2 regions of the Arthrobacter sp. TE12232 genome follow, and region 1 is predicted to be linked to the other one. Evidence: riboswitches for the same ligand, from Rfam matches in the RefSeq annotation. Region 1 holds a riboswitch; the other holds the start of a gene.
The links. Region 1 has a riboswitch for glycine ahead of gcvP (aminomethyl-transferring glycine dehydrogenase). Riboswitches for the same ligand answer to the same signal wherever they lie in the genome.
Positions count from the first base shown of each region.

Region 1 (3,401 bases):
GCGAATTCCGGCCAGGAAATCGCTTCCATCTCGGCCGTGGCGTTCAGCTTCATGGTGCAGGAACCCAGCGGGATCATCGTGCGGTCCAGCGCGAGGTCGCGGTCTGAGAGGCGGCGGATGTAGCGCAGCAGCTGGGTCTCGGAGCGGTGGGTGTTGAACACCGGGTGCTGGAGGTAGTCGGAGGTCCGCTCGACGGCGGCGTCCAGGACGAAGCCATCTACGGAATCCACCACAGTGGCCCCGAAGGCGGCGACGACGTCGGCGACGATGCCCGCCGTCGTGGCTTCATCGGCGGAGATGCCGACAGTGTCGGCGTCGATGGCGCGCAGGTTAATGCCCTTGGCGTCGGCGGCCGCGATGATTTCCGCGGCCTTGCCGGGCACGGAGACGGTGATGGTGTCGAAGAAGGAGGTGTGCAGCACGTCCAGGCCCGCGGCCTTCAGGGAAGCGGCGATGGTCTTGGCGTGCCCGTGGACGGTCTGCGCGATGGCCTTCAGTCCGTCGGGGCCGTGGTAGACGGCGTAGAAGGAGGACACGATCGCCAGCAGCGCCTGAGCGGTGCAGATGTTGGAGGTGGCCTTCTCGCGGCGGATGTGCTGCTCGCGGGTCTGCAGGGCCAGACGGTAGGCGGGGACGCCGGCGTTGTCCTTGGAGACACCCACGAGGCGGCCGGGCATGGAGCGCTCGAGGCCCTTCTGGACGGCCATGTAGGCAGCGTGCGGACCGCCGAAGAACAGCGGCACGCCGAAGCGCTGGGCGGAGCCGACGGCGATGTCCGCGCCCTGCTCGCCCGGGGACGTGATGAGGGTCAGGGAGAGGAGGTCGGCGGCGACCGTGACGAGCGCGCCGCGCTCCTTGGCCTCGGCGATCACGGCGCTGTGGTCGAACACCCGGCCGGAGACGCCCGGCTGCTGCAGGACGACGCCGTTGATGACGCCCTCCGGCAGGCCCTTGGACAGATCGGCGACCTCGACCTCGAAGCCGAGGGCTTCGGCGCGGCCCTTGACGATCGCGATGGTCTGCGGGAGGCAGTCGGCGTCGAGGACGGTCTTTCCGTCGTGCGCTTCCTTGTTCTTGTTGGCGCGGCGCATCATCAGCACGGCCTCGGCGACGGCGGTGGCTTCGTCCAGCAACGAGGCGTTGGCGATCGGCAGGCCGACGAGGTCCTGGACCATGGTCTGGAAGTTCAGCAGCGCCTCGAGCCGGCCCTGGGAAATTTCCGGCTGGTAGGGCGTGTACGCGGTGTACCAGGCCGGGGCCTCGAGAATGTTGCGGCGGATCACGGCCGGGGTCACGGTGTCGTAATAGCCCTGCCCGATCATCTGCACGGCCGTCTTGTTCTTGCCGGCCAGCTTGCGCAGCTCGGCGAGGACTTCCACTTCGCTCAGGGCCGCGCCGAGAGCGAGGTCGGAGTCCTGGCGGATGTCTTTCGGAACGGCGGTGTCCACCAGGGCGTCGACGGTGTCGTAGCCGACAGCCTTCAGCATGGCGTCGACGTCGGACTGGCGACGGGCACCGATGTGCCGGTCGACGAAGGACGTGGAGGCTGGGGTAACAGTCACAAGGAACTCCATAACTCAGGCGGCGCTGGGTACGCCACATTGATTCGGGTTCCTCCCCGCTCTGTATTGGACCTGAGAGTTTCCGCGCAGCCGTGCATATAAGAGGGCTTCGCTTGCACCGTCGGTGAGCACAGCGTGTCGAGGACAGCCTGCCACTTTCCAGAGGTGCCTTGCCGCGGCGGTACGTGGGCCTGAGAGATTCCTGGGGAGGATTTGCTCCTACGGCGCCTGCTTGTACCTACTTGCAGGACTCTCCCGCCGCAGATCAAAGGCGTATTCAATTGGGTGTTCAATCGGGGGTGACAACAGTCACAACAATCATTGTCCTATGCCGGGCGCGCGTCCGCAAACTCCCGCCCGCCTTCGGCCCCACGTTACGAGGAGCGGCGGCACCGCGAATTCGCCGGAAACGTGCCGGGTCGCCGTAACGTTCGAGCGAACTCGCACTCTTCCGGCGACTTCGGCGGACTCGGAGGTCGCAGCGCGAGCAGTTCAGGGCCTCAGCGGCGCAGCTTCTCGACGGCGGCCAGGAGGCCCTCGACGTCTGCCTCGATTTCAGCGGGCGGACCGGCGGGCCCCCGTCCGAGCATGGCGTTGAAGTACAGCCCGTCCCCCATGTACAGGACCGCCTTCGCCATGGCGGGCCCGACGTCGGCCGCCAGCAGTTCCAGCCAGCTCGCCTGGCCTGCGGCGAAGCGGCGCTGGGTTTCCTCGTGCGCCACCTCGGCGAGCCGGGTGGCCGCCACGAAAACCCGGTCCATGGGCGTGTCCGCCCATACCGAGGACTTGATGAAGTACGCCGCCGCGCCTTCCGGAGCCGCGGCCATGGCGGCGACATCCGCGGCCAGATGCCGGTCCAGCCGTTCGAGCAGGACCGAGATCATCGCCTCCTTGGTCGGGAAGTGGTAGAGCAGGCCGCCCTTGGAGACGCCGGCCCGCCGGGCGACGGCGTCCAGCGTCGCGGCGCGTTCGCCCACTTCGATGAGCAGGGATTCAAAGGCGTCGAGGACGGCCTCGCGGGCCACCGGTTTTCTGGGCATGCTTCCCATCATGCCCGTCCGGCCCCGCATTTCTTAACTGTACCGTCCAGACGGTATAGTTATGACTCATGAGCACCACATCGACTACCACAGCCACCAGCAACCCGGCGGCCACCCGGCCCCAGGCACCCTGGCGTGACTGGGTGGCGCTGGCCCTGCTGATGTTCCCCGTTCTGCTCGTGGCCGTGGACAACACCGCTCTGACCTTCGCCCTGCCGGCCATCGCCCGCAGCCTGTCCGCCTCCGGCGTCCAGCTGCTCTGGATCATCGACGCCTACCCCCTGGTCCTGGCCGGGCTGCTCGTCGCGATGGGCAGCCTGGGCGACAGGATCGGCCGCCGCAGGCTGTTGTTCGTGGGCAGCGCGGGTTTTGCCGCGGTTTCGGCCGCGACGGCGTTCGCCCCGAGCGCCGAATGGCTGATCGCCGGCCGCGCGGGGCTAGGCCTCTTCGGCGCCATGCTCATGCCCTCTACGCTCTCCTTGATCCGCAACATCTTTCCCCAGCCCAACCGGCGCCGCCTGGCGGTGGCCATTTGGGCCGCGGGCTTCTCCGGCGGTGCCGCCCTCGGCCCGATTGCCGGCGGCTGGCTCGTGGAACACTTCTGGTGGGGCGCCGTCCTGCTGGTCGCGGTGCCGATCATCCTGCCGCTGCTGCTGCTCGGGCCGGGGCTGATCCCGGAATCCCGAGATCCGAAGCCCGGCCGCGTGGACGCGCCCAGCATCATTTTGTCCCTGCTGGTCATGGTGCCCGTGGTCTATGGGATCAAGGCGCTCGCCACGCACGGGCCGGCGCCGGAGGC
Region 1 is NZ_JBSSFK010000001.1:1,660,455-1,663,855, forward strand. Features, by position in the region: gene gcvP (aminomethyl-transferring glycine dehydrogenase) at 1-1,574, opposite strand, end outside; glycine riboswitch at 1,614-1,730, opposite strand; glycine riboswitch at 1,732-1,830, opposite strand; gene ACVWZ7_RS07270 (TetR/AcrR family transcriptional regulator) at 2,063-2,602, opposite strand; gene ACVWZ7_RS07275 (MFS transporter) at 2,671-3,401, shown strand, end outside.

Region 2 (3,401 bases), 350 kb from region 1:
TCAGGAGCTTGCGCGCCAACGGCCCCTTGCGGCTGAGGAACTTCAGGGAACTTCCGACGCCGATCTGCGCGGCGAGGGAAACCAGCTTGGTCCGCGGGACGGCCCCGGCCACCCCGGCCCAGACGGGCAGTTGCACGCCTTCCCGGCGGAGGAGCGCCGCGTAGTCAAGGATTTTCGGCGCGGAGAAGCACATCTGCGTGACGACATGCGTGGCCAGGTGCTGCTTGGCCAGCAGGGCGTCCACGAGGTCCAGGGCACCCACAGCGGGGTGTCCCTCCGGGTAGCCCGCAACGCCTGCCCGCATCACTCCGCCGGTGTACTGCGCGATGTCTTCCAGCACCGGGAGGGCGGACCCGTACGGACCCGCCTGCTGCTTCCGGTCTCCGCCGATCACGAACACCTCACCGATGCCGGCAACATTGCAGTCGCGGAGGATTTCGGTCAGCTCGACACGACCAGGCAGGCTCCGCGCCGCGAGGTGCGGAATGACGGAGTAGCCGTGCAGGCTAAGCTGCACCGCGGCACGCATGGTCCGCTCGATGCCGTGGTGGGGCAGGCACGTGACGGTAAGCGTGGTGCTCAAGGGCACCAGGGCCGTGACCTGCTCCACGATTCCCTCTGAAGGGATGATTTCGATTCTGGTGGGGATCATCGTTAGTCCTCTGCAGGTGTCAGACGCCGGCGTGCGCGGCGAGGATGGAGCTGGCTTCCTGGCGGGTGCTGCCGGAGCTTTCGATGTGGGCGAGTTGGGCCGGGATTTCCCAGCCCTTCTTGCGCATCGCGGTGGCCCAGAGCCGGCCGGCGCGGTAGGAGGAGCGCACCAGGGGTCCGGACATGACGCCCAGGAAGCCGATCTCGTCCGCTTCCTGCTGCAGGTCCACGAATTCCTGCGGCTTGACCCAGCGGTCCACCGGCAGGTGCCGTTCGGACGGGCGCAGATACTGGGTGATCGTGATGAGGTCGCAGCCGGCCTCGTGCAGGTCCCGCAGGGCCTCGGAAATCTCGTCGCGGGTCTCGCCCATGCCCAGGATCAGGTTGGACTTGGTCACCATGCCGTGCTTCCGGCCCTGGGTGATGACGTCCAGGGACCGCTCGTAGCGGAACGCGGGACGGATCCGCTTGAAGATCCGCGGCACGGTTTCGACGTTGTGGGCGAAGACCTCGGGCTTGGAGTCGCAGATCGCCTCGATGTGCTCGGGCTTGCCGGAGAAGTCCGGGATCAGCAGTTCGACGCCGGTGCCCGGGTTCAGCTCGTGGATCTTGCGGACCGTCTCGGCGTAGAGCCAGACGCCCTCGTCGGCGAGGTCATCGCGGGCCACCCCGGTCACGGTGGCATAGCGCAGGGCCATGGACTGCACCGAGCGGGCCACCTTGGTGGGCTCGAAGACGTCCACCGGGGAGGGCTTGCCGGTGTCGATCTGGCAGAAGTCGCAGCGGCGCGTGCATTCGGAGCCGCCGATCAGGAAGGTGGCTTCCTTGTCTTCCCAGCATTCGAAGATGTTGGGGCAGCCGGCCTCTTCACACACCGTGTGGAGGCCTTCCTTCTTGACGAGGTTCTTGAGCTGGACGAACTCGGGGCCCATCTGGACCTTGGCCTTGATCCATTCCGGCTTACGCTCCACCGGTGTGGCCGCATTGCGCTGCTCAATGCGCAGCAATTTCCGGCCATCTGGAAAGGTGGGAGGGGACGACTGAATGGCCATGAAGGAACTCCATAATTCAGGTGGCATTTTGGGTGCCACGATGATTCGGGTTCCTCCCCGCTCTGTATTGGACCTGAGAGTTTCCGCAGACCCTGCTGTTACAGGGTGCCGCTTGCACCGTCGGTGAGTCCGGTGACCGGACTGCTTTCCAGAGTTGCCTCGCCGCGGCGGTACGTGGGCCTGAGAGATTCCTGGGGAGGATTTGCTCCTACGGCGCCTGCTGAACGTACCGGCAGGACTCTCCCGCCGCAGATCAAAAGCATGTATGACTTGTCGTGATACTGATCACACGGTAGCCCTTGACTGGACCGCACGCAAAAATTACGTCACGCGAGTCACATATTTCCTCGCCCGGCCAGCGTCCCTCTGCCATTGTGGGATGGCGGTGAAGCGCCCAATGGGGCAGTATGACCGCCCAGCGCGGCTAGGGCTGCGGCTGCGGTCGGGGTTCGGCGCGCCGGGCGAATGCCGGGGCATGCTCGGGCCGCGGACCAAAGGCAATAAACCGGGGAATGATGGTGCGGACCGCTGGAACGCGCCGGGCCACGAACAGCGCCGCGGCTGGAACTTTTGTCCGCTTCCCGGACATGATCGGGCCGAAGATTGCCCGCTGCATCACCCTCTGGGCAGTCTGCACAATGACGGTGGGCAACCGCCGCCGTCGTTCGACTTTCTTGAGGTCTGCCGTGGTCACATGGCCCCGGAGCAGTGCGGGGGCAAGGGACTCGGCGGCGGCCGCGGCGTCCTGGATCGCGAGGTTGATTCCGACGCCGCCGGCCGGGGACATGGCATGCGCGGCGTCGCCGATGCACAGCATGCCGTTGATGTACCACCGGTGCAGCCGGTTCAGGCGCACGTCCAGCCAGTGGAGGTCATCGAGGGAACGGATGGCGTCAACGCGGTCGGCGAGGTCCGGGCGCAGCGCCGCGACCCGGCGTCGGAATCCCTCGACGCCTTCCGCGCGGATCCGGGCGTCGGTGCCTTTCGCGGCGAGGTAGCCCATTTGGTAGTAGTCATTGCGGAACAAGGCCAACAGCGCCTCGCCGGGTCCGAATGCCGGCACGAGCCCGGCCACCTCGCCTGCTTCGGAAGGGTTCCGGGGCAGCCGGAACCACCAGGTGTCGAAAGGCACCGGAAACTCCTTCGGCGCGAGGCCGGCCTCGGTGCGGAGCACGGAATGGCGTCCGTCCGTCGCGACGACCAGGTCCGCCAAGAGTTCGCCGTGAGTGCCGTCCGGGGTCCGGAAGCGGATTCCGCGGACACGGCCCCCGTTGCGGACCAGCCCGGTGGCGGTGTGGCTCATCAGCAGGGTGAACCCCGGTTCCTCGGCCGCGGCGGCGCCGAGGAAATTCAGGAAATCCCACTGCGGCATCATGGCGATGTAGTTGTACGGCGGCGGCAGCGCATCAAAATCACCCATGGTCACGGGCGGCCCGCCGGGAACCGGAAAAGCAACATTCTTCAGGCGACTCTGCGGCAGCCGGCGGAATTCCTGGCCGAGGCCGAGTTCGTCAATCAGCCGGATGGTGGAGGGGTGCACCGTGTCGCCGCGGAAATCCCGCAGGAAGTCCGCATGCTTCTCCAACACCGTGACCCGCACCCCGGCCCGGGCCAGGAGCAGGCCCAGCATCATCCCCGCAGGCCCGCCGCCCACCACCGCGCATCCGGTCTTCTCCATGGCCCCCACGCTACGCCTGC
Region 2 is NZ_JBSSFK010000001.1:2,013,390-2,016,790, forward strand. Features, by position in the region: gene ACVWZ7_RS08885 (methylenetetrahydrofolate reductase) at 1-652, opposite strand, end outside; gene lipA (lipoyl synthase) at 672-1,703, opposite strand; glycine riboswitch at 1,862-1,959, opposite strand; gene ACVWZ7_RS08895 (FAD-dependent oxidoreductase) at 2,128-3,381, opposite strand.
Region 2: it holds a riboswitch for glycine, as region 1 does, so the genes downstream of both, lipA (lipoyl synthase) here and gcvP (aminomethyl-transferring glycine dehydrogenase) in region 1, are expected to answer to the same signal.